2 regions of the Pseudomonas sp. P5_109 genome follow, and region 1 is predicted to be linked to the other one. Evidence: predicted binding sites of a transcription regulator. Region 1 holds the regulator's gene; the other holds the start of a gene.
The links. The regulator sigma-54, encoded in region 1, starts transcription at its own class of promoters, with help from an activator protein. The targets are predictions, from matches to a motif close to ANTGGCATNNANNTTGCTNT.
Positions count from the first base shown of each region.

Region 2: flgB (flagellar basal body rod protein FlgB) is a predicted target of sigma-54. The motif match lies at 9,655-9,674, and genes of this name have one in related genera.

Region 1 is NZ_CP125380.1:983,672-995,442, forward strand. It holds gene pmbA (metalloprotease PmbA) at 1-215, shown strand, start outside; gene QMK54_RS04185 (FagA protein) at 463-858, shown strand; gene QMK54_RS04190 (class II fumarate hydratase) at 851-2,227, shown strand; gene QMK54_RS04195 (hypothetical protein) at 2,255-2,683, shown strand; gene QMK54_RS04200 (superoxide dismutase) at 2,686-3,297, shown strand; gene QMK54_RS04205 (ZIP family metal transporter) at 3,329-4,222, shown strand; gene QMK54_RS04210 (HPr family phosphocarrier protein) at 4,421-4,693, opposite strand; gene rapZ (RNase adapter RapZ) at 4,709-5,566, opposite strand; gene ptsN (PTS IIA-like nitrogen regulatory protein PtsN) at 5,569-6,033, opposite strand; gene hpf (ribosome hibernation-promoting factor, HPF/YfiA family) at 6,046-6,354, opposite strand; gene QMK54_RS04230 (RNA polymerase factor sigma-54) at 6,429-7,922, opposite strand; gene lptB (LPS export ABC transporter ATP-binding protein) at 8,168-8,893, opposite strand; gene lptA (lipopolysaccharide transport periplasmic protein LptA) at 8,893-9,441, opposite strand; gene lptC (LPS export ABC transporter periplasmic protein LptC) at 9,428-10,000, opposite strand; gene QMK54_RS04250 (KdsC family phosphatase) at 10,008-10,532, opposite strand; gene QMK54_RS04255 (KpsF/GutQ family sugar-phosphate isomerase) at 10,532-11,506, opposite strand.
Region 2 is NZ_CP125380.1:5,435,859-5,447,629, reverse strand. It holds gene QMK54_RS24110 (sensor histidine kinase) at 1-454, shown strand, start outside; gene QMK54_RS24105 (glutamine synthetase family protein) at 656-1,900, shown strand; gene QMK54_RS24100 (MFS transporter) at 1,971-3,356, shown strand; gene QMK54_RS24095 (flagellar brake protein) at 3,420-4,166, opposite strand; gene QMK54_RS24090 (flagella synthesis protein FlgN) at 4,260-4,727, opposite strand; gene flgM (flagellar biosynthesis anti-sigma factor FlgM) at 4,776-5,102, opposite strand; gene flgA (flagellar basal body P-ring formation chaperone FlgA) at 5,270-6,028, opposite strand; gene QMK54_RS24075 (chemotaxis protein CheV) at 6,112-7,044, shown strand; gene cheR (protein-glutamate O-methyltransferase CheR) at 7,090-7,917, shown strand; gene QMK54_RS24065 (IS4 family transposase) at 8,040-9,371, shown strand; gene flgB (flagellar basal body rod protein FlgB) at 9,717-10,124, shown strand; gene flgC (flagellar basal body rod protein FlgC) at 10,128-10,571, shown strand; gene flgD (flagellar hook assembly protein FlgD) at 10,587-11,309, shown strand; gene flgE (flagellar hook protein FlgE) at 11,341-11,771, shown strand, end outside.

The sequences.
Region 1 (11,771 bases):
GGCTGAACATGGTCACTGGCGATTACTCCCGGGGCGCGGCGGGTTACTGGGTCGAGAACGGCGAAATCCAGTTCGCGGTCCAGGAAGTGACCATCGCCGGCAACATGCGCGACATGTTCAAGCAGATCGTCGCCGTGGGTAACGATCTGGAGTTGCGCAGCAACATTCGCACCGGTTCGGTGCTGATCGAACGGATGACGGTGGCGGGCAGCTAAGCCTCGGCCGCTTCACCAAAAGGCGCGCCACCCATTGGGTGGCGCGCCTTTTTTACTGGCAACAACACAGGTCCCCTGTGGGAGCGGGCTTGCTCGCGAAGGCGGTGTGTCAGTTGCAGTGATGTTGCCTGACACTCCCTATTCGCGAGCAAGCCCGCTCCCACAGGAGGTCACTTACCCTGTCAGTCTTGTTTTGTTTCTCATTATCATTTAATAATAAATCTCATTACCGAATGAGCCCCGGATCATGAGTTCTGCCTTGCACGAGCATCCTTACCTCGAAAGCTGGCGCTGGATGAGTCGCCAGATCCGTTGCGCGATGAACCCCGACGAGCCTCGCCTGATCGATCACTACCTGGCCGAAGGCCGGTATCTGGCAGCTTGCACGGCAACCTCACCCTGGACCGTCGCCGAAACTTCCTTCCGTTTGTTGCTCGATACCGCCGCCGATGTCGCGCTGCCGTGGCACTGGCGCACTTACTGCCTTGACCAGGCCTGGCGCCCACTGCGCGAACTGGAACGCCTCTCGTTGTGCAAATGCCGCCTCAAGCGCTGGCAGAGCTACACCTGGCAACTCGCTACCTGTGAGTTGCAGCCCTCGATTCCTCTCATAGAACTGATGCAAGGATCTCCCGATGAGTAATACCCGTATCGAACGCGACAGCATGGGCGAATTGAACGTCCCGGAAGACGCCCTGTACGGCGCGCAGACGCAACGTGCGGTGGATAACTTCCCGATCAGCGGCAAACCGATGCCGGTGCAGTTCATCCGCGCGCTGATCCTGGCGAAGGCGGCAGCGGCACGCACCAATGTCGAGCTCAAGCAGATCGGCGAAGCCCAGGGCAAAGCCATTGTCGATGCGGCCCAGGGTCTGCTCGAAGGCGATTTCATGCAGCATTTCCCGGTGGATGTCTTCCAGACCGGTTCCGGTACCAGCTCCAACATGAATGCCAACGAAGTGATCGCCACGCTGGCCAGCCGCTTGCTCGGCGAGGCGGTGAACCCCAACGATCACGTCAACTGCGGGCAAAGCAGCAACGACATCATCCCGACCACCATCCACGTCAGTGCCGCGCTGGCGTTGCATGAGCAATTGCTGCCGGCGTTGACGCATCTGGTGCAGGTCATCGAGCGCAAGGCCGGGCAGGTTCATCACCACGTCAAGACCGGGCGTACGCACCTGATGGACGCCATGCCGGTGCGCATGAGCCAGGTGCTCAACGGTTGGGCGCAGCAGCTCAAGGCCAATATCGGCCATCTGCAAGACTTGCAGCCAAGCCTGCAAGCCCTGGCCCAGGGCGGCACGGCGGTGGGCACGGGTGTCAACGCCCACCCCGAGTTCGCGGCGCGTTTCAGCCAGCAGCTGAGCAAATTGACCCAGGTTGAGTTCCAGCCAGGCAAGGACCTGTTCGCGCTGATCGGTTCCCAGGACACCGCCGTCGCGGTCTCCGGGCAACTGAAGGCTACTGCCGTGTCGCTGATGAAAATCGCCAATGACCTGCGCTGGATGAACTCCGGCCCCCTGGCCGGCCTTGGCGAGATCGAACTGGAAGCGCTGCAACCGGGTTCCTCGATCATGCCCGGCAAGGTCAACCCGGTGATTCCCGAGGCCACCGCGATGGTCGCGGCTCAGGTCATCGGCAACGACAGCGTGATCACCATCGCTGGGCAGTCGGGCAACTTTGAACTGAACGTGATGCTGCCGATCATCGCCCAGAACCTGCTGAGCAGTATCGAGTTGCTGGCCAACTCCAGCCGCCTGCTGGCGGACAAGGCCATCGCCAGCTTCAAGGTCAACGAAGGCCGGATCAAGGAAGCGTTGTCTCGCAACCCGATTCTGGTCACCGCGCTCAACCCGATCATCGGTTACCAGAAAGCTGCCGAGATTGCCAAGAAGGCTTATCAGCAGGGCCGGCCGGTGATCGACGTTGCGCTGGAACACACCGATCTGTCACGCGGCCAACTGGAAGAATTGCTCAACCCGGAAAAACTCACCGCGGGCGGCGTGTAAGCCCCGCTACCGCTTTGGAGGTGCACCATGGAGCACTGGAAACGCACGATCGAAAGAGCCAATCGCTTTTTCATGCTGGGCGAACTGGTCGATGCCCGCGAGGCGTACCTGCAGGCATTGGCCCTGGCCCAGGTGTTGTTCGAGCGCTGGGCGGATGCCGACGAAGCGGTGGCGGCCTGCGTGATTTCCCATCACAACCTGGCGGACCTGCACTTGCGTCTGAACCAGCCGGAGGAGAGCGCCGAATACCTGTGCGCCGTCCATCAACGGCTGTTGCAGACCATGCAGGACCCACGACTGCCGCAGGCCTTGCGTGAAGCCGCGTTGCGCCAGAGCAGCAAGACCTACGTCGAGCTGCTGAATTTCATCAGTGAACACGGCGAATATCCGCGCACCCATCGACTGTTGCACATCGATGTCGCTTCGCCTGCGCCTCATCATCATGGAGTCCATTGAACATGGCTTTTACCTTGCCTGCCTTGCCGTACGCCTACGACGCCCTGGAACCGCACATCGATGCGCAGACCATGGAAATCCACTACACCAAGCACCACCAGACCTACATCAACAACCTCAACGCGGCCGTCGAGGGCACCGAGTATGCCGAGTGGCCGGTGGAGAAACTGGTGTCCGCCGTTCAGCAACTGCCGGAAAAGCTGCGCGCGGCGGTGATCAACCAAGGGGGCGGCCACGCCAACCATTCGTTGTTCTGGGAAGTCATGGCGCCCGGCGGCGGTGGCAAACCCGAAGGGGCGCTGGCCAAGGCTATCGATGAGCAATTGGGTGGTCTCGACAGCTTCAAGGAAGCGTTCACCAAGGCTGCACTGACCCGCTTTGGCAGTGGCTGGGCCTGGCTGAGCGTGACCCCGCAAAAGACCCTGCTGGTGGAAAGCAGCGGAAACCAGGACAGCCCGTTAATGAACGGCAATACACCGATTCTGGGCCTCGACGTCTGGGAGCACGCCTATTACCTGCGCTATCAGAACCGTCGTCCGGAATACATCAGCGCGTTCTACAACGTGATCAATTGGCCGGAAGTCGCTGCGCGCTATCAGGCCACACTGGTTTAAGTCATCTGTAAAAACAATCCAAGGCTGGGCTATGGGCACTGAAACACTGGCGATCGGAAGTGGGCGGATGTTTCGTTACGCGTTTGGATCGCTGTTACTGCTGGCGGGAATGAGCCTATTGGTTGCCCATGGTCTGGCATGGCTCGACCTTGAGCCGAAGTTGCTGCGTGCATTGCAGGGCGGTGCGATCTGCGCCCTGGGTACCGCGCTCGGTGCGGTACCGGTATTGGTGATTCGGCGCATGCCGCAGATGCTCAGCGACACTTTGCTGGGTTTTGGCGCTGGCGTGATGCTTGCGGCAACGGCATTTTCGTTGATCGTTCCGGGCATTGCTGCCGCCGAAGGGCTTGGCTTGTCACCCTGGGCGTCCAGCGGGCTGATCAGCTTCGGCATCATGCTCGGCGCGTTCGGGTTGTTCCTTGTGGACCGGAAGGTCTCCGGTGCCAGCCCGGAAATGCTGGTCGGTACCCTGGAGCGGCCGGTCATTCCTCCGCGCATCTGGCTGTTTGTGTTTGCGATCATTGCCCACAACATCCCCGAAGGCATGGCGGTCGGCGTTTCCGCCGGTGGCGGCATGGCTGATGCCGACAGCCTGGCGATGGGTATTGCCCTGCAGGATGTGCCGGAAGGATTGGTGATCGCGTTGGTGCTGGCTGGGGCAGGGATGTCCCGGGTCAAGGCGTTCCTGATCGGTGCCGCATCAGGGTTGGTCGAACCGGTGTTCGCGCTATTGTGCGCCTGGCTGGTGAGTCTGGCAGAGTTGCTGCTGCCTTTGGGCCTGGCGCTGGCGGCGGGGGCGATGTTGCTGGTGGTGACTCACGAAGTGATTCCCGAGTCGCGTCGCAATGGTCACGACAAGCTTGCCAGCCTTGGGTTGCTGATGGGGTTTTGTTTGATGATGGTGATGGATACGGCGCTGGCGTGATTTGTGGTGTTGCTTTGTGGGGAGGGGCTCTTGTGGCGAGGGGGCTTGTCGGAACGCCGCATCGCCCCGTTCGGCTGCGCAGCAGTCGTAAAAATCAGCAAACGCGGTGTATCTGGTGCATTGCGATGACCCGGTTTGGGGCCGCTTCGCGACCCAACGGGGGCAAGCCCCCTCGCCACAAAAGCTCCCTCGGCGGGATTACTCGCCTTCGTCAAAGAAGTTGTTGATCAACGCCACCAGCGCATTCAGCGCTTCCTGTTCCTGCTCGCCTTCTGTGCTCAAGTGGATCGTGGTGCCTTTGCCGGCGGCCAGCATCATCATCGCCATGATGCTTTTGCCATCGACCATCGATTCCGGCGTGCGACCGGCGCGGATCTGGCATGGGAACTGACCCGCTACCCCAACGAATTTTGCAGAAGCGCGGGCATGCAGGCCCAGCTTGTTGATGATTTCGATTTCCAGAGCAGGCATCGCGGTGTGAATCCTTTAGCTGAGGTCGCGGTGGCGAACCTGGACGTTCTTCAGTGATTTTTGCAGCACCTGTCCCAGACGCTCGGTCAGATAGACGGAGCGGTGATGTCCGCCAGTGCAGCCAATGGCAATGGTGACGTAGGCGCGGTTGCTGGCGGCAAAACGAGGCAGCCACTTTAGCAGGTATGTGGAAATGTCCTGGAACATCTCTTCGACATCCGGCTGTGCCGCCAGATACTCGGCAACCGGTAGATCGAGCCCGGACTGCTCGCGCAATTCCGGCTTCCAGTAAGGGTTGGGCAGGCAGCGCACATCGAACACCAGGTCGGCGTCCACCGGCATCCCACGCTTGAACCCGAAGGACTCCACCAGGAACGCAGTGCCGGGTTCTGGCTGATTCAACAGGCGCAGCTTGATGGCGTCGCGCAGTTGGTACAGGTTCAGGCTGGTGGTGTTGATCTTGAGATCGGCGAGGTCGGCAATCGGCCCGAGCAGGGCGCTCTCGACGCTGATGGCTTCGGCCAGCGAGCGGTTGGCGTTGGTCAGGGGGTGACGTCGGCGGGTTTCCGAGAAGCGCTTGAGCAGGGTTTCTTCGTCGGCGTCCAGATACAGGACATCGCACTGGATGTGGCGGCTGCGGACTTCCTCGAGCAGGTCGGGGAAGCGTGACAGGTGGCTGGGCAGGTTGCGGGCGTCAATGGAAACGGCGACCAACGGCTGCAATAGCTCGGTATGAATCAACGCTCGTTCGGCCAGTTCCGGGAGCAGGCCGGCAGGCAGATTGTCGATGCAGTAGTAGCCGTTGTCCTCAAGAACGTTGAGGGCGGTACTTTTACCTGAGCCGGAACGGCCACTGACGATGATCAAGCGCATGATTACTGACCGTTTTGCTCGTCCAGGACAACCTGATACAGGGCTTCGTTGCTTGTAGCACTACGCAGTTTTTCGCGAACTTCCTTGCGGTCGAGCATGCTGGCGATCTGTCGCAGCAGCTCAAGGTGCGCATCGGTGGCGGCTTCCGGGACCAGCAGTACGAACAGCAGGTCAACCGGTGCGCCGTCGATGGCGTCGAAATCGATAGGGGCGTCCAGGTGCATCAGTGCACTGATGGGCGAAACACAACCCTTGAGACGGCAATGTGGAATAGCGATGCCGTTGCCAAAACCGGTGGAACCGAGTTTTTCACGGGCAATCAGAGCCTCGAAGACATCTTGCATCTCCAGAGCCGGCACTTCGCGGGCGATCAGATTGGCAATTTGTTCGAGGGCTTTCTTTTTACTGCCACCCGGCACGTTCACCAGGGAACGGCCGGGGGTCAGGATACTTTCAAGTCGGATCATGGGTTGGGAGTGTTAACGACCGGTTGCGCCCTGAAGGAGGCTCTGGGTCTTTTCCTTATGCTTTTTGAGTTGTTTATCCAGCTTGTCGGTGAGTGCGTCGATCGCCGCGTACATATCAGTATGTTCCGCGTTTGCGACCACTTCATTCCCGGGAATATGCAGCGTGGCTTCGATTTTCTGCTTCAGCTTTTCGACGGTCATCGTGACCTGTACGTTAGTGATCTTGTCGAAATGTCGCTCCAATCGTTCGAGTTTTTCGCCGATGTAGGTGCGAAGAGGTTCGGTCACTTCCAGTTGGTGTCCACTGATGTTGACTTGCATACAGCTTCTCCTTCGTTGCCAGTGCATAAAGCGGTAGATCAGATGATCTACCACTGGAACGCTGTGGCGTGGCCCTACATCAACCGCTTACGTTCGCTCGAAGGCGCGATCCCCAAAGATTCGCGGTACTTGGCGACGGTGCGGCGAGCCACCTGAATGCCTTGTGCCTCCAGTAAACCAGCGATCTTGCTGTCACTCAACGGCTTTTTCTGATTTTCCGCGGCAACCAGTTTTTTGATGATCGCGCGGATCGCCGTGGACGAGCATTCGCCGCCTTCGGAGGTGCTGACATGGCTGGAGAAAAAGTATTTCAGTTCATATATTCCCCGGGGGGTGTGCATGAACTTCTGGGTGGTCACCCGTGAAATCGTCGACTCATGCATGCCGACCGCTTCGGCGATGTCATGCAGGACCAGCGGCTTCATGGCTTCGTCGCCATATTCGAGGAATCCGCGCTGATGCTCGACGATCTGGGTGGCAACCTTCATCAGGGTTTCATTGCGGCTTTGCAGGCTCTTGATGAACCAGCGGGCCTCCTGCAACTGATTGCGCATGAAGGTGTTGTCGGCGCTGGTGTCGGCGCGGCGCACGAAACCGGCATACTGGGCGTTGACCCGCAGCCGTGGCACCGACTCCTGATTCAGCTCCACCAGCCAGCGCTCGTTGTCCTTGCGCACGATAACGTCAGGAACGACGTACTCGGCTTCGGTGGACTCGATCTGCGAGCCCGGGCGCGGGTTGAGGCTCTGGACCAGCTCGATGACCTGGCGCAGCTCGTCTTCCTTGAGCTTCATGCGGCGCATCAACTGGCTGTAGTCGCGGCTGCCAAGCAGGTCGATGTAATCGGTGACCAGGCGCTTGGCCTCGGCCAGCCAAGGGGTCTTGGCGGGTAGCTGGCGCAATTGCAGCAGCAGGCATTCGCCCAGGTTGCGGGCGCCGATGCCGGCGGGCTCGAATTGCTGGATGCGGTGCAGGACGGCTTCGATTTCGTCCAGTTCGATGTCCAGTTCCGGGTCGAAGGCTTCGAGGATTTCCTCGAGGGTTTCGTCCAGGTAGCCCTGATTGTTGATGCAGTCGATCAGGGTCACGGCGATCAGGCGATCGGTGTCGGACATCGGTGCCAGGTTCAGTTGCCACAGCAAGTGGCTTTGCAGGCTTTCACCGGCAGAGGTGCGGGTGGTGAAGTCCCACTCGTCATCGTCATTGCTGGGCAGGCTGCTGGCGCTGGTCTGGTAAACGTCTTCCCACGCGGTGTCGACGGGGAGTTCGTTGGGGATGCGCTCGTTCCAGTCACCCTCATCGAGGCTGTCAACCGTCGGGGCGGTTTCCTGGTAGGAGGGTTCCTGGATGTCGGTGTTGGGTTTTTGTTCGGCGTTGTCGGCCATGGGGTCGGAATTGTCGAAGTCGTCGCCTTCTTCCTGGCGTTCGAGCATCGGATTGGACTCCAGGGCCTCCTGGATTTCCTGTTGCAGGTCCAGGGTCGACAATTGGAGCAGGCGGATGGCCTGTTGCAGCTGCGGTGTCATCGTCAGCTGCTGGCCCATTCTCAAGACTAGCGATGGTTTCATGGCAGGGGCTTAACACCTTATTCGCCGGCGCACATGCGCCATCCACTACAGGGCGCCGGGGCGCCAAACTTAAGCAAATTATATGCCCGAAACTGAAGGGTTTGCCTAGACCGCTGTAACAATAAAAAACTATTAAATTGTGTTGCCGCGCTGCCCTTTTTGAGGGCTGAACACGCTTGTTCGCATGAAACGCTGGCGTATCGCGGATCACGTGCCCAGGCGACTGCCTGGGCACGACTCAGCGTTTACAGGCGGAACTCATGGCCCAGGTACACTTCCTTGACCAGTTGGTTGGCCAGGATGGTCTCGGCATCGCCTTCGGCGATCAGTTGACCGTCATTGACGATATAGGCGGTTTCACAGATATCCAGGGTTTCACGAACGTTGTGGTCCGTGATCAGCACGCCAATGCCTTTGGCCTTGAGGTGGTGAATGATCTGCTTGATGTCTCCGACCGAAATCGGGTCCACGCCGGCGAAGGGTTCGTCGAGGAGGATGAATTTCGGGTTGGTGGCCAGGGCGCGGGCGATTTCCACGCGACGGCGCTCACCACCGGACAGGCTCATGCCGAGGTTGTCGCGGATGTGGCTGATGTGGAATTCCTGCAGCAGGCTTTCCAGCTCTTTGCGCCGACCGGCCTTGTCGAGTTCCTTGCGGGTCTCGAGGATGGCCATGATGTTGTCGGCCACCGACAGTTTGCGGAAGATCGATGCTTCTTGCGGCAGGTAGCCAATGCCGGCTTTTGCACGGCCGTGCATCGGCTGGTGGCTGACGTCCAGGTCATCGATCAGGACGCGGCCCTGATCGGCCTGCACCAGGCCGACGATCATGTAGAAGCAGGTGGTCTTGCCGGCGCCGTTAGGGCCAAGCAGGCCGACGATCTGACCGCTGTCGATGGACAGGCTGACATCACGCACGACCTGGCGGCTCTTGTAGCTCTTGGCCAGATGCTGAGCTTTCAGAGTTGCCATTACTGGGCCTTTTTCTCGTCGGTTTTCTTCTTCGGCTGGATCACCATGTCGATGCGCGGACGCGACTCGGTCACCTTGCTGCCGGTGGCACGCCCGGCGCTGGCCAGCTTCTTGACTGTGTCGTAGACGATTTTCTCGCCCTGGGTGACGTTGTTGTCCTTGTCGACAACTTTTGCCTTGTCAATCAGCACGACCCGGTTTTGTGCCGCGTGATACTGGATGGTCACGCCCCAGCCCTGGACGGGTTTGGGATCGCCAGCGGTTTGCAGTTGCTCGAAGTACGCCAGGTTGCCTACCGAGGTCACTACATCGATGTCACCGGTCGGCGTGCGGGTGATGGTGACGGTGTTGCCGGTCACCTTCATTGAGCCTTGGGTGATGATCACGTCACCCTTATAGGTTGCAATACCTTGCTTGTCGTCCAGTTGGGCATCGTCGGCCTGAATGCGGATAGGCTGCTGTTGATCTTCCGGCAGAGCCCAGGCGCTCACGCTTCCCAGTGCTGCGCCCAGACTGAGCAAAATCGGGAGGGTTTTAACGAGCCTCATACTGTCCTCTTACGTTCGATAGCAGGTGTATCCTGCTTTCTTTCAAATACGCTTTCATTCCCTTGCCAGTCGATACACCGCCAGCGCCGTCGATTCTAACGTCTTGCTCTGTCTGCGCATATTGCTGCTGCGGGAACACGGTCATGCGGGTGCTGGTGATCAGGGTCTTGCGGTTTTTCTCGTCGAAGCGCGTGATGCGTACGTCATCGATCAGTTCGACCTGGGTGCCGTCGGGGTTGACCTCACCGCGCAAGCTCTGGACGTGCCACGGGAATTCAGTGCCGCGGAACACGTTCAGGTCAGGGTTGGTCAGCAGTGTCACCTCGGTCGCTTTCAGATGCTCGACCTTGTCGGACACCAGGTCATATTGCAGCTTGCCGTCCGGCAGGTACTGCACGCTGTGGGCGTTGATGGCGTAATAGTCGATCATGCTTTCATCGACCGGCGTTAACGGCTTGTCGAGAAAACGTTCCGGGCTGATGTTCCAGTAGCCAGCCGCGGCAAATATAGCCGCGATGCAAGTGAACATCAGGGTGTTGCGAAATTTTTTGCTCAGCATAGTGGGCTCACAGGTACGCCGCATTGGCCGCGTCGAGGCGGTCCTGGGCGCGCAGGATCAATTCGCAGAATTCGCGAGCGGCACCTTCGCCGCCACGGGCGAGGGTGATGCCGTGAGCGTGTTCACGCACGAAACTGGCGGCATTGGCCACCGCCATGCCCAGGCCGACGCGGCGAATCACCGGCAGGTCCGGAAGGTCGTCGCCGAGGTAGGCCACCTGTTCGTAGCTCAGGTTGAGTTGCGCCAACAGCTCGTCGAGCACCACCAGTTTGTCTTCGCGCCCCTGATACAGATGCGGGATGCCGAGGTTTTTGGCGCGCCGCTCGACCACCGGGGTCTTGCGGCCACTGATGATGGCGGTCTGCACGCCGGCGGCCATCAGCATCTTGATGCCCTGGCCATCGAGGGTGTTGAACGTCTTGAATTCGCTGCCGTCTTCGAGGAAGTACAGGCGGCCATCGGTCAACACGCCATCGACATCGAACACCGCCAGCTTGATCTGTTTGCCGCGTTGCAGCAGGTCCGCACTCATTACATTACTCCTGCACGCAGCAAGTCGTGCATGTTCAGGGCGCCGACCGGGCGGTCTTCGCTGTCGACCACGACCAATGCGCTGATTTTATGGTCTTCCATGATTTTCAGCGCTTCGGCGGCGAGCATCTCGGCGCGTGCGGTCTTGCCATGGGCCGTCATGACCTGGTCGATGATGGCGCTGTGGATATCGATGCTGCGGTCCAGTGTGCGGCGCAAATCACCGTCAGTGAAGATTCCGGCCAGTTTGCCGTCGGCTTCCAGAATGACGGTCATGCCCAGGCCCTTGCGGGTCATTTCCATCAGGGCATCCTTGAGCAGGGTGCCGCGCTGGACCTGCGGCAGTTCCTGGCCTGCGTGCATGACATTTTCCACTTTCAGTAGCAGGCGTCGACCCAGGGCGCCGCCTGGATGGGAAAAGGCGAAGTCTTCGGCGGTAAAGCCACGGGCTTCCAGCAGCGCGACTGCCAGGGCGTCGCCCATGACCAGTGCGGCGGTGGTCGACGAGGTCGGTGCCAGGTTCAGCGGGCAGGCTTCGTGCTCGACGTGAACATTGAGGTTGACCTCGGCGGCCTTGGCCAGCGGCGAGCCAGGGTTGCCGGTCATGCTGATCAGCTGAATGCCCAGGCGCTTGATCAGTGGCAGCAGGGTCACGATTTCATTGGTGGAACCGGAGTTCGAGAGCGCCAGAATGATGTCGTCGCGGGTAATCATGCCCATGTCACCGTGGCTGGCTTCAGCCGGGTGCACAAAAAAGGCCGTGGTGCCGGTGCTGGCCAGGGTGGCGGCAATCTTGTTGCCGATGTGCCCCGACTTGCCCATGCCGACCACGACCACGCGGCCTTTGCTGGCCAGAATCATCTCGCAAGCGCGTACGAAATCTGCGTCGATTTGGGGTAGCAGGCCTTGTACGGCTTCTACCTCGAGGCGGATGGTGCGTTGTGCAGATTGAATCAGGTCGCTGGATTGGCTCATGTCAGAAATCGTATAGCCTGATGAAAAGGCGGCGATTATAGCGGTTATGATCGAATCCCTCACGCAAGTTCGTCGCGCATTGTCACTCCTTGTTACCCGAAACCTTCTAAATGGGGCTTTTAACCGGTTATGCAGTTGCACATGACTCGGCTTTGGCCTTGGGCGCGCAGCCTTTGCAGTGATATAGTTCGCCGCCAGTTCGGCCTGCCCGGGAGGTATGTGCTTTCGTCAGAAAGCCAGGCGTCCGAGTGAGAGGCTGCATCGC
Region 2 (11,771 bases), 2.5 Mb from region 1:
GCCGGCCTACCATGAACTGGACGACTTCATCGAAGCGCAACTGGCTTGCCATCAGGAAGTGTTCGCCAGCCGCGGCATCATGGCTACCTTTGAAGTGGACCCGTTGAGCCCGCTGGGTTTCTTCGACCGTGAGTTGATCGCGTCGGTATTGGCCAACTGCATCAACAACGCGATCCGCTTTGCACGGCATGCCGTTCTGATCAGCGTCAGCGACGAAGCCGGGCAGTTGGTGTTGACCATCAATGACGATGGCCAGGGGTATCCGGCGCAGATGATCGAGCGTCAGGCCGATTACGTGCAGGGCATCAATCAAACCACCGGCAGCACCGGGTTGGGCCTGTACTTTGCCGGGCGTATTGCCGCGTTGCATCAACGCAACGGCGTCGGCGGGCGTACCGAAATCAGCAATGGCGGACCGTTGGGTGGTGGTGTGTTCCGCCTGTACCTGCCCTGACAGGTAGCATATTTATCGACGCTGCTTGAAATTCCGAACACGCGGAGCCTATTTTGTACGGTCGCCGTTCGCGGCCCGCACAATAACAAGGATAGCGTCATGACGACCGTTGGCCTGAGTTCACTCGCGCAGCGATTGACGGGCATTGATGAAGTTGAATGTGTCACGCCGGATTTGAATGGCGTTCCACGGGGCAAGGTGATGACCAGCGAGGGTTTTCTCGACGGTCGACGTTTGCAGCTGGCGCGGGGTGTGCTGCTGCAATGCATCATGGGCGGATACCCGCCAGCGCGGTTTTACGGCAGCGATGATGGTGATCTGGCGCTGATCCCGGACCCTGCACAAATCCATCGCCTGCCCTGGAGCAACCCACCACGGGCCTTCGCCATTTGCGACGCGGATGAACTGGGCACGACCACCAGCTCCAATCTGTCGACCCGTGGCCAGCTCAAGGCGGTCATCGCCCGTTACGCCGCTCGCGGCCTGGCGCCAGTGGTGGCAACCGAGCTCGAGTTTTTTATCTTCGCCCCCAATACCGATCCGACTCAGGCGTTCCAGCCGCCGCTGGGGCTGGACGGTCGTCGCGAGGACGGTCAGTCGGCGTTCAGCGTCAGCTCCAACAATGGGCTGCGCCCCTTTTTCAATGAGGTCTACGCGTGCATGGCGGCCCTGGGCTTGCCTCGCGATACCTTCATGCACGAGATGGGCGTGAGCCAGTTCGAGATCAATCTGCTGCACGGCGATCCATTGCTGCTGGCTGACCAGACGTTCCTGTTCAAGCACTTGCTCAAGGAAGTTGCCCTCAAGCACGGCCTGAGCGTGGTGTGCATGGCCAAGCCGTTGGCGCATACGCCGGGCAGTTCGATGCATATTCACCAGAGCGTCGTCGAAATTGATTCGGGGCGTAACGTATTCAGTGATGAGGCGGGGCAGGAGACGGCCATCTTCCGGCACTTCATTGCCGGTCAGCAGGCCTGCATGGCCGACTTCACTGCGTTGTTTGCGCCGAACGTGAACTCCTACCAGCGCTTGTGCCACCCATACGCCTCACCGAATAATGCCTGCTGGTCCCACGACAACCGTGCGGCTGGCCTGCGTATTCCGGCCAGCCTGCCGGTGGCCCGTCGGGTCGAGAACCGCTTGCCGGGGGCCGATGCCAATCCGTATCTGGCGATTGCCGCCAGCCTGGCGGCGGGTTTGCATGGCATCGAGAACGCGTTGGAACCGAGCGCGCCGATCCAGGGTGAGTTCCAGGTGCCGGACAATCTTTCGTTGCCGTGTACCTTGCATGCGGCACTGGAGCGTCTGAAACGTAGCCAGTTGGCCAAGGAACTGTTCGGTACGGAATTCATCGAAGGCTACATCGCCTCGAAGACCCTGGAACTGACCAGCTTCTACGATGAAATTACTCCCTGGGAACGGCGTGTTTTAGCCGCCCAGGCCTGACGATCCGTCGACATCCGGCTATCGTTTAGCGATAGCCGATTCTCACTGCAAGGAGCCGCTCGGAACGCCGATGCGCCAAATCTGGAAATCCTTTCGAGCGCTGTATTTCGCCTCGCTGATGATGTTGATCGGCTCGGGCCTGTTGAGTACCTACCTGGGCCTGCGCCTGGCTGCCGACCATGTCGACAGCCTGTGGGTTGGTGCGCTGATGGCCGCCAACTACTTCGGCCTGGTGCTGGGGGGCAAGATCGGTCACCGGTTGATTGCCCGGGTCGGGCATATCCGGGCCTATTCGGCCTGTGCCGGGATCGTCGGCGCGGCGGTGTTGGGGCATGGCCTGATCGATTGGCTGCCGGCCTGGTTGTTCCTGCGGGTGATCGTCGGCCTCGGCATGATGTGCCAGTACATGGTGATCGAGAGCTGGCTGAACGAGCAGGCCGAGGCCAAGCAGCGCGGGTTGGTGTTCAGCGGCTACATGATTGCCTCTTACCTGGGCCTGGTCATGGGGCAACTGATTCTGGTCATGCACCCGGCGCTGGGGCTGGAGCTGCTGATGCTGGTCGCCCTGTGTTTCGCCCTGTGCCTGGTGCCCGTGGCGTTGACCCGCCGGATTCACCCGGCACCCTTGCATCCGGCACCCATGGAGCCACGGTTCTTTATCAAGCGCGTGCCGCAGTCATTGAGCACGGTGCTCGGGGCGGGCCTGATCGTCGGTTCGTTCTACGGTCTGGCGCCGCTGTATGCCTCGCAGCAAGGGTTATCCACGGAGCAGGTCGGTCTGTTCATGGGTAGCTGCATTTTTGCCGGGTTGCTGGTGCAGTGGCCGTTGGGCTGGTTGTCCGACCGTTACGATCGGGCTGTGTTGATCCGCAGTTTCGCTTTCAGCCTGGCCCTGGCTGCACTGCCGCTGGCGATCATGCCGCAGGTGCCGCTTGAGGTTCTGTTTATTGCCGGTTTTATCTGTTCGCTGGTGCAGTTCTGCCTGTATCCGTTGGCAGTAGCGTTCTCCAACGACCACGTCGAAGGCGATCGCCGGGTGTCCCTGACGGCGATGTTGCTGGTGACCTACGGTGTTGGCGCGAGTATCGGGCCGCTGGTGGCTGGTGTGCTGATGAAGCTGTTCGGCAGCCAGATGCTGTATGCCTTCTTCAGTTTCTTTGCGTTGGTGCTGGTGTGGCGGATTCGCCCGAAAGCGGTGACCAACCTGCATCAGGTGGAAGATGCGCCGCTGCATCACGTGGCCATGCCAGACAACATGACGAGTTCACCACTGGTGGCTTGCCTCGACCCGCGTGTTGATGAGCAGGTGGTGCAGGATCAGATGCAAAACCCGGTGAGTGCCGGGCCAGAGCCTGAATCAGAACCTGAGGCTGATGTAACCGAAGCTGAAACCGATCAACCACCGCAAGACCCTGATACAGGGCGGGACCCTAACTTCAGTGAGGCCAGGCCTTAAATCCAGGGCATAAAAAAACGGGCAGTCACCGCAAGGGACTGCCCGTTTTTTGTTGGCGCTCTGTTACATGTCGTCTTTGTCGAACCGACGTGCTTCGCGCTGCAACTGGTAGACGAAGCGTTCGACCTGACGCTGCACCAGTCCGCTCATGTTGTGGAAGCGAACGCCGGCGAACGTAGTGGAGATCCTTTCTTCGAAGTGCAGGTAACGCAACTCGACTGGAGCGGTCATCTTGCCAAAGGGCAGGTCGGCGTTGAAGCGATCGTAAACCTGGCCCAGTTGCAGGCTGCCGGTGATGTCGCCGTCGAAACGCAATTTGCACCCGGTAGCGGAAATATCCAGCAGCTTGCCGCTGATGGGCGCCTTGAGCTTTTCGCCGTCGAGGTTGACGTTGACCAGTTGTGCCAGCTTCAACGCCGCGCGGAACGCATTGCGGCGCTGGTGGTACGAGACTTCATCGGGCAGGGGGCCGCGATAGCAGCGGCTGCCACCGGATTCGTCGATGGTCAATTGGCCGTTGCTTTCCCAGGCGATGCGCACGCCTTCGTGGAAGCCTTCGACCCTGAATGGTTCGCCGGCCATCAGGTAGCGTTCGCCATCGCGGGGGATCATTTCGTCCAGGGCAATCATGTTGCTGTCACGGTCCAGGTCCACCAGATAACTCTGGAAGCGCTGGCTGCGCTCGTGGAACGTGATGATCAGCGGGTCATGGCTTTCGAGCAGCTGGCGCAGGTTGCTGGAGATTTCCAAGGGCGTGGAGAGCACCTTGGGTGGCTGCGGCGAATCATCCACGGATAAGGCATTGGACACGGTTAATCAATCTCCAGACAAAATTTGACTACGACTGGCCAGCATTTTGCCAGCATCTTTCGCGTCTTGGATAGAGCGGGCTCATCGAGCGGCCTAAGCCTGACTGAGCGGCCTCGGCTTAGCAAGCTTGGAGAATGTTCCGCTGGCATCGTAAAGCGCCGGGGTTTCACCGCCATTGAGGATTTTCAGCTGGGTGGCCGTAGCGGCCTGCTGAGTGAGGATCGATTGACCGTTGTTGGCGTTGATGGCCTGGCACTGGGCCAGGAGATCGGTCAGCACGTCACTTTGCGCCAGCAACTGGTCGCCAATGCTCGACTGGCCGGCCAATTGCTCAAGACCGCCGCGGTTGGTCGGCAGGTTGAGGCTGGCGAGAATTTCACTGCGCTTGCGGCCATGCTGTTCGAGCAGGACGATCAATGCCTGTTTCTGCGCCAGGATGTCCTCGAGCAATGGCAGGTCGCGGCCATGCAAGGCGAGGGATTCGGTGCGCAGTAATTCCAGCAAGTGTTGCGCTGGAGCAAAGTCGTCGGTGATCAGTTGCAGTAGATTAGTGTCGTGCATGGCTGGCCTTGGGTTTTAAGCGTCCAAAAGCCTGGCGCCGGCGGTGGCCTAGCGCTGGGCTTCGAAGTTGAGCAGTTTGCTGGCTACGCGGTTGCTGTCGACTTTATAGCTGCCATCGGCAATCGCTGCTTTCAACTCGGCCACGCGGGCGTTGTCGACGGCGGGCTGATCGCGCAGCTTGTCGGTGACCTTCTGCAACTGCTGAGCCTCATTGCTGAGATGTACCGATTCCCCGCTTTTGACGGTACCGGCCTGTTCGGCCGCGGACTCCAGCGGCGCGGATTTGCCGGTTTCGGCGCTTTCCTTGCTGGCGCTGGTACGTGTACTGCCCGTAAGGGACGAGGAGCTGTTCAATCGGCTGAAATCGATGACCATGATAAAAAACCTCTGGGAATTTGGACGCTTGCCATGGTTTCGGCCATTCCCTGGAAAACTTTAGGCTCATTTATCAATGAACCTCGCGCGCGTCAGCGCTTGCCCTGCATGGAGCACAGTCTAGGGAACAGCCGCGGCAAGCGCCACATTCTGATGAGCAGAGAGCCTTACATGGACACTTCCACCTGCCCTGGCGCCATGACCTGCGCCTTGATGACCCGTTGGGAGTTGAGGTTTTTCACCCGTATCTGTTCGCTCAGGCTGCCGTTTGACAGGGCTTCGCCTGGCATTCGCACGCTGAGCGTACCGCTGCGGGCAGTAATCACCACCTGATCACCCTTGCGGATAACCTCGGCCTGTTCGATATGCACCAGGGTAATTACCTGGTCGGCGACCATTGGTCGGGTCAGTCGCTGCCCGATCGCCTGGTCGAGGGAGGTCAGGTAGCCCTGGCTGATCAGGCTGATATCGCGCTCGCGCAGCACCACGTCGCCAGGCTCGACAATGGCGGCGCGGCGCAGTGGCCGGGCGGTGCTCACGACATCGCGAAACAGGCGGACTTGAGCGGGTACGAACACGGTCCAGGGGGAGGCGCCCTCGCAGCGCACCTTGACCGTGACCCGTCCCAGTGGCTTGGGACTCTCCAGCGTTGCTGTCAATTCCTTGTCGCACATCGGCATGTGCATGCGCGGATCAAGCTGCTTGACCTCGATCTCGTAGCGACCTTCCGTTTGACTGGTAGCCAGATAGTCTTCTACGGTGAATTCAAGAAAGCCCTGAGTGACGCCGATAAGCATGTCAGGCAAGGTAACCGCGTCAGCAAGGGCAGGGCTGCCAACGTTGAACAGGCAAACAGCCGCCAGCACGCCGAGTAATTTGCGATAGGGTGTGATCAGGCGTCGAAAAAATGTCGGTTCTGTGTTCATAACGATTAAAAAAGCAAGCGCCGTGCCGTTCAGTGATGAAGGTGCGTCGCAACAACACTTGGCGTTGGTGTAGGAGTCTGGGCATGGCTGGTGTAATGGATTCGGTAAACCAGCGCACGCAACTGGTGGGGCAGAATCGCCTTGAGCTGTTGTTGTTCCGTCTCGACGGCCAGCAGCTATACGGGATCAACGTCTTCAAGGTTCGGGAGGTGCTGCAATGCCCCAAACTGACGCTGATGCCCAAGTCCAGTCCTGTCGTGTGCGGCGTGGCGAACATCCGGGGGGCGACCATTCCGATCCTTGATCTGGCGATGGCGACCGGCTCCGGTGCTTTGAAGGACAAGAACAACCCCTTCGTGATCATCACGGAGTACAACACCAAGACCCAGGGTTTCCTGGTCCGCTCGGTGGAACGCATCGTCAACATGAACTGGGAGGAGATCCATCCGCCACCCAAGGGCACCGGACGCGATCACTACCTGACGGCGGTGACGCGGGTCGACAATCAGTTGGTCGAAATCATCGACGTCGAAAAAGTGTTGGCGGAAGTGGCGCCGACGCCGGAAGCGATTTCCGTCGGCGTGGTGGATGTCGAAACCCAGCACAAGGCGCTGTCGTTGCGCGTGCTGACGGTCGACGACTCGTCGGTGGCGCGCAAGCAGGTCACGCGTTGCCTGCAAACGGTCGGCGTCGAAGTGGTGGCGTTGAACGACGGTCGGCAAGCGCTGGACTACCTGCGCAAACTGGTCGACGAGGGCAAGAAGCCGGAAGAAGAGTTCCTGATGATGATCTCCGACATCGAGATGCCGGAGATGGACGGGTATACCCTGACGGCGGAAATCCGCAACGACCCGCGCATGCAAAAGCTTCATATCATCCTGCATACTTCGTTGTCGGGGGTTTTCAATCAGGCGATGGTCAAGAAGGTCGGTGCCGATGACTTCCTGGCCAAATTCCGTCCTGATGACCTGGCATCCCGGGTAGTCGACCGGATCAAAGCAGCAGATATCAGCTAGGGGCCCGCGCCCCTGGCAGTCAACACGATTTAAGAGGCGGCATCATTGTCTACGGGTAATTTGGATTTCGAACAGTTCCGGGTATTCCTGGAAAAAGCCTGTGGCATTTTGCTCGGTGAAAACAAGCAATACCTGGTCTCCAGCCGTCTCAACAAACTGATGGAACAGCAAGGCATCAAGTCTTTGGGTGAGCTGGTTCAGCGCATGCAGACCCAGCCGCGCAGCGGTTTGCGCGAGCAGGTGGTGGATGCCATGACCACCAACGAAACCCTGTGGTTTCGTGATACCTACCCGTTTGAAGTCTTGAAGAACAAGGTACTGCCCGAAGCGATCAAGGCCAGTCCCGGCCAGCGCCTGCGCATCTGGTCGGCGGCATGCTCGTCGGGCCAGGAACCGTATTCGCTGTCGATGTCCATCGACGAGTTCGAGCGGGTCAACATGGGGCAGTTGAGGATGGGCGTGCAGATCGTTGCCACCGATCTGTCCGGCACCATGCTGAACAACTGCAAGACCGGCGAGTACGACAGCCTGGCCATCGGCCGCGGCCTGTCGCCCGAGCGCCTGCAGCGTTATTTCGATCCGAAAGGACCGGGACGCTGGGCGATCAAGGCGCCGATCAAGAGCCGGGTGGAGTTCCGCTCGTTCAACCTGCTGGACAGCTACGCAGCCCTGGGCAAGTTCGACATCGTGTTCTGCCGCAACGTATTGATCTACTTCTCCGCCGAGGTGAAGAAGGACATCCTGTTGCGCATCCACAGTACGTTGAAGCCGGGCGGTTACCTGTTCCTCGGTGCTTCCGAAGCGCTGAACGGTTTGCCGGATCATTACCAGATGGTCCAGTGCAGCCCGGGGATCATTTACCAGGCGAAGTGATTTGTTGGTGTTGTCAAAAAACGGGAGCCCTTTGGGGTAATGCCGATCAGTTAAGCCTTCTCGCTTGACCTTTGGCCGCAAGAAATCAAAATCCGATGCCTGTACTGGCATCGGATTTTTTTATGCGTCTCGCTCGGGCACTGGAACTGACCCACAACATCGCCTCCACTCCCAACACCATCGAGGGATTGGATTCCTTACTCGACCCTTCTTTGGTCGAACAGGCACTTGAGCAGGCCGGTGTAGCTACCCTGCGCAAGCGGCGTTTGCCGCTGGAAATGATGCTTTGGTGCGTGATCTCCATGGCGTTCTTTCGACGTATGTCGGCCTGGGATGTGGTCAGCCGCATGAACATCATGCTGCCGGGACAGCGTCCGCTGGTAGCGCCCAGCGCCGTAGTCCAGGCCCGTCAGCGATTAGGCAGCGAAGCTGTACGACAGGTCTTCGATCTGACTCAGAAAAGTTGGCATGAAGCAGCCGCTCATCCAACTTGGGCCGGTTTGCGCTTACTGGGCGTCGACGGTGTCGTCTGGCGAACACCCGATACCCCCGAAAACCGTGCGCATTACGACTCGGCCAGTAACCAGCATGGCGACACTGGTTTCCCTCAGGTGCGCATGGTCTGCCAAATGGAGTTGACCAGTCACTTGCTGATCGGCAGCGCGTTTGACGGCTATCGCAGCAACGAAATGAAGCTGGCAGAACAACTGATCGAAACCACGCCCGATCACTCGTTGACGCTGTTCGATCGCGGCTTTTATTCCTTGGGTTTGCTGCACCAGTGGCAGCAGGCCGGCTCCGAGCGCCATTGGCTGATGCCATTGCGCAAAGGTGCGCAGTACGAAGTGGTTCAGCGTCTGGGTCGCCAGGATGCGGTGGTTTCGTTAAGCACTTCGCCGCAGGCTCGCAAGCAATGGCCGGGGCTGCCGGAGCGTCTGACCGCGCGACTCCTGAGCAAAACCGTCAAAGGCAAGGTATGTCAGATCCTGACCTCAATGGCCGACCCGCTGCGCTTCCCGTCCGACGAAATCGTTGATCTGTACAGTCAGCGATGGGAGATCGAATTAGGCTTTCGGGAAATGAAACAGACGCTGCTCAACAGCAGCTATACGTTGCGCAGCAAAACGCCCGAGATGATCGAGCAGGAATTATGGGGAGTGTTGTTGGGCTACAACTTGTTGCGCTATCAAATGGTGGAAATGAGTCGCCACTGCCCCGGCATTTACCCATGTGAAATGAGTTTTACCGCCTGCACCTGGGCGATCCTCGGGTTTATCAACAGCGTCTCGGCCGACCGCTCCGGGAACATCCCCAAGTACCTGGCCGAGCTGCATGCCTCAGCCCCGCAGTATGTACTGCCTCATCGACGGGCGGAGCGCATTTACCCCCGGGCCATCAGGCTCAAATCCCCGAAGTATCCGATCAAAAATAAAAATGCCAGTCAGCTTAACTGACTGGCATTAGCCCTTTGGGGCTCCTTTTTTTGTGGCCGATAATTTCCAACTTACACCGCGTGCCCTTGTAGGAGCCGGCTTGCTGGCGATCCAGGCGCCGCGGTCATCCAGGCAGACTGTGTCATCGTTCATCGCCAGCAAGCCGGCTCCTACAAGGTGACACGGTGTTCTTTTGATCGTACCAAGCGGCAGAAAAGCGGCAGGCGGCGGAAAACCGTTGCCGCTTTTCTGGCATTGCCGCGTTGCCATGGCCGGCAAAGCCCCGGTTTCCGGGCTTTTTTGAATTGGCATGGGGCTTGCTAAGTTGATCCTACGAAAAATCAGGTCACCCGAAGGTTTCCCGACATGAGCATCAGCTTCGATAAAGCGCTCGGTATCCACGAACAAGCCCTGGGCTTCCGCGCCCAGCGTGCCGAAGTCCTGGCCAACAACATCGCCAACGCCGATACCCCGAACTACAAGGCTCGGGATCTGGACTTTTCGAAAGTGCTCGCCGAGCAGAACGAGAAAACCAAGAGCGGCACTTTCGCCTTGAACATGACCAACAGCCGTCATATCGAAGCTGAAGGCCTGGGCAATGGCGACGAGTCGTTGCTGTATCGCACGCCAATGCAACCGTCGATCGACCAGAACACCGTGGACGCTCAGCTGGAGCAGTCGAACTACGCGGAGAACGCGATCGGCTTCCAGGCCAGCTTCACCCTGCTCAACAGCAAATTCAAAGGGCTGGTATCAGCCCTGCGCGGAGAGTAAGCCATGTCTCTATCCAGTGTTTTCAACATTGCCGGTAGCGGCATGAGTGCGCAGACCACGCGTTTGAACACCGTCGCTTCGAACATCGCCAACGCCGAGACGGTTTCGTCGAGCATCGACCAGACCTACCGCGCGCGTCACCCGGTATTCGCCACCATGTTCCAGGGCGGCCAGAGCGGCGGCAGCGACTCGCTGTTCCAGAGCCAGGATGCCGCCGGCCAAGGCGTGCAGGTACTGGGCGTGGTCGAAGACCAGAGCAACCTCGAGGCACGCTACGAGCCGAATCATCCGGCAGCCGATGCCAAGGGCTACGTCTACTACCCGAACGTCAACGTGGTTGAAGAAATGGCCGACATGATTTCCGCGAGCCGTTCCTTCCAGACCAACGCCGAAATGATGAACACCGCCAAAACCATGATGCAGAAGGTCCTGACCCTCGGTCAGTGATAAGGGGCGACTCACATGAGTGTTAGCGATTCCACCAGCGGTTTGAGCCTCAACGACATCCTGGCCAACTCCTCGATCAAGACCAACACCACGACTGACGGCCTCGCGTCGGCAGCCGGTAGCGCTTCGGGCAACAAGGCGCTGGGCAAGGATGCGTTCCTGCAATTGCTGGTGACCCAGCTGAAAAACCAGAACCCGCTGGAGCCCCAGGACAACGGCGCGTTCGTGGCCCAGTTGGCGCAGTTCAGCAGCCTGGAAGGCATCACCACGCTCAACGATACCGTGAGCGGCCTGGCCAGCAACTACAACTCGTCCCAGGCCTTGCAGGCGTCGTCGCTGGTGGGCCGTTCGGTCATCGCGCCGGGCGACAAGGCCGTGGTCGATACCACCAAGAGCCTCAGCGGCACGGTGGTGGTTCCGTCTTCGGTGGCGTCCGCCACCTTGAAGATCACCGACTCGACCGGCAAGACCGTGCGCACCATCGACCTCGGTTCGCAGAAGGCCGGCAACGCCAGCTTCATCTGGGACGGCAAGAACGATGCGGGTGAGACGGTACCTGCCGGTACCTACACCTTCGGCGCCACGAGCACGATCGATGGCAAGTCCGTCGCGTTGATCACCAACCTGCCCGCGACCGTCAACAGCGTGACCATCAGCCAGACCGGCGGTGAGTTGATGCTCAATCTGGCCGGGCTGGGCAGCGTTGCCCTGTCCAAAGTACAAACCATTGGTATGTAAAGCCGACTAACCCGGCATAAAGGAGTGGATGATGTCTTTCAATATCGGCCTTAGCGGTCTCTTTGCAGCCAACAAACAACTGGACGTTACCGGCAACAACATCGCCAACGTCGCGACCACCGGTTTCAAATCGTCCCGTGCAGAATTCGAAGACGTGTACTCGGCGACCCGCCTGGGCACCGGCAGCAAGACCGTCGGCAACGGCGTGCGCCTGGCCAACGTTTCCCAGCAGTTCACCCAGGGTGACGTGAGCAACACCGGCAACGTGCTCGACATGGGTATCCAGGGTAGCGGCTTCTTCGTCATGAGCAACAACGGTTCGCTGACCTACACCCGTGCCGGTACGTTCAAGACCGACAAGGACGGCTACGTCACCAACAGCGACGGCACTGCCCGCCTGCAAGGCTACGGTGTAGATGCCAACGGCAAGATCGTCAACGGCGTGCTGACCGACCTGCGGAT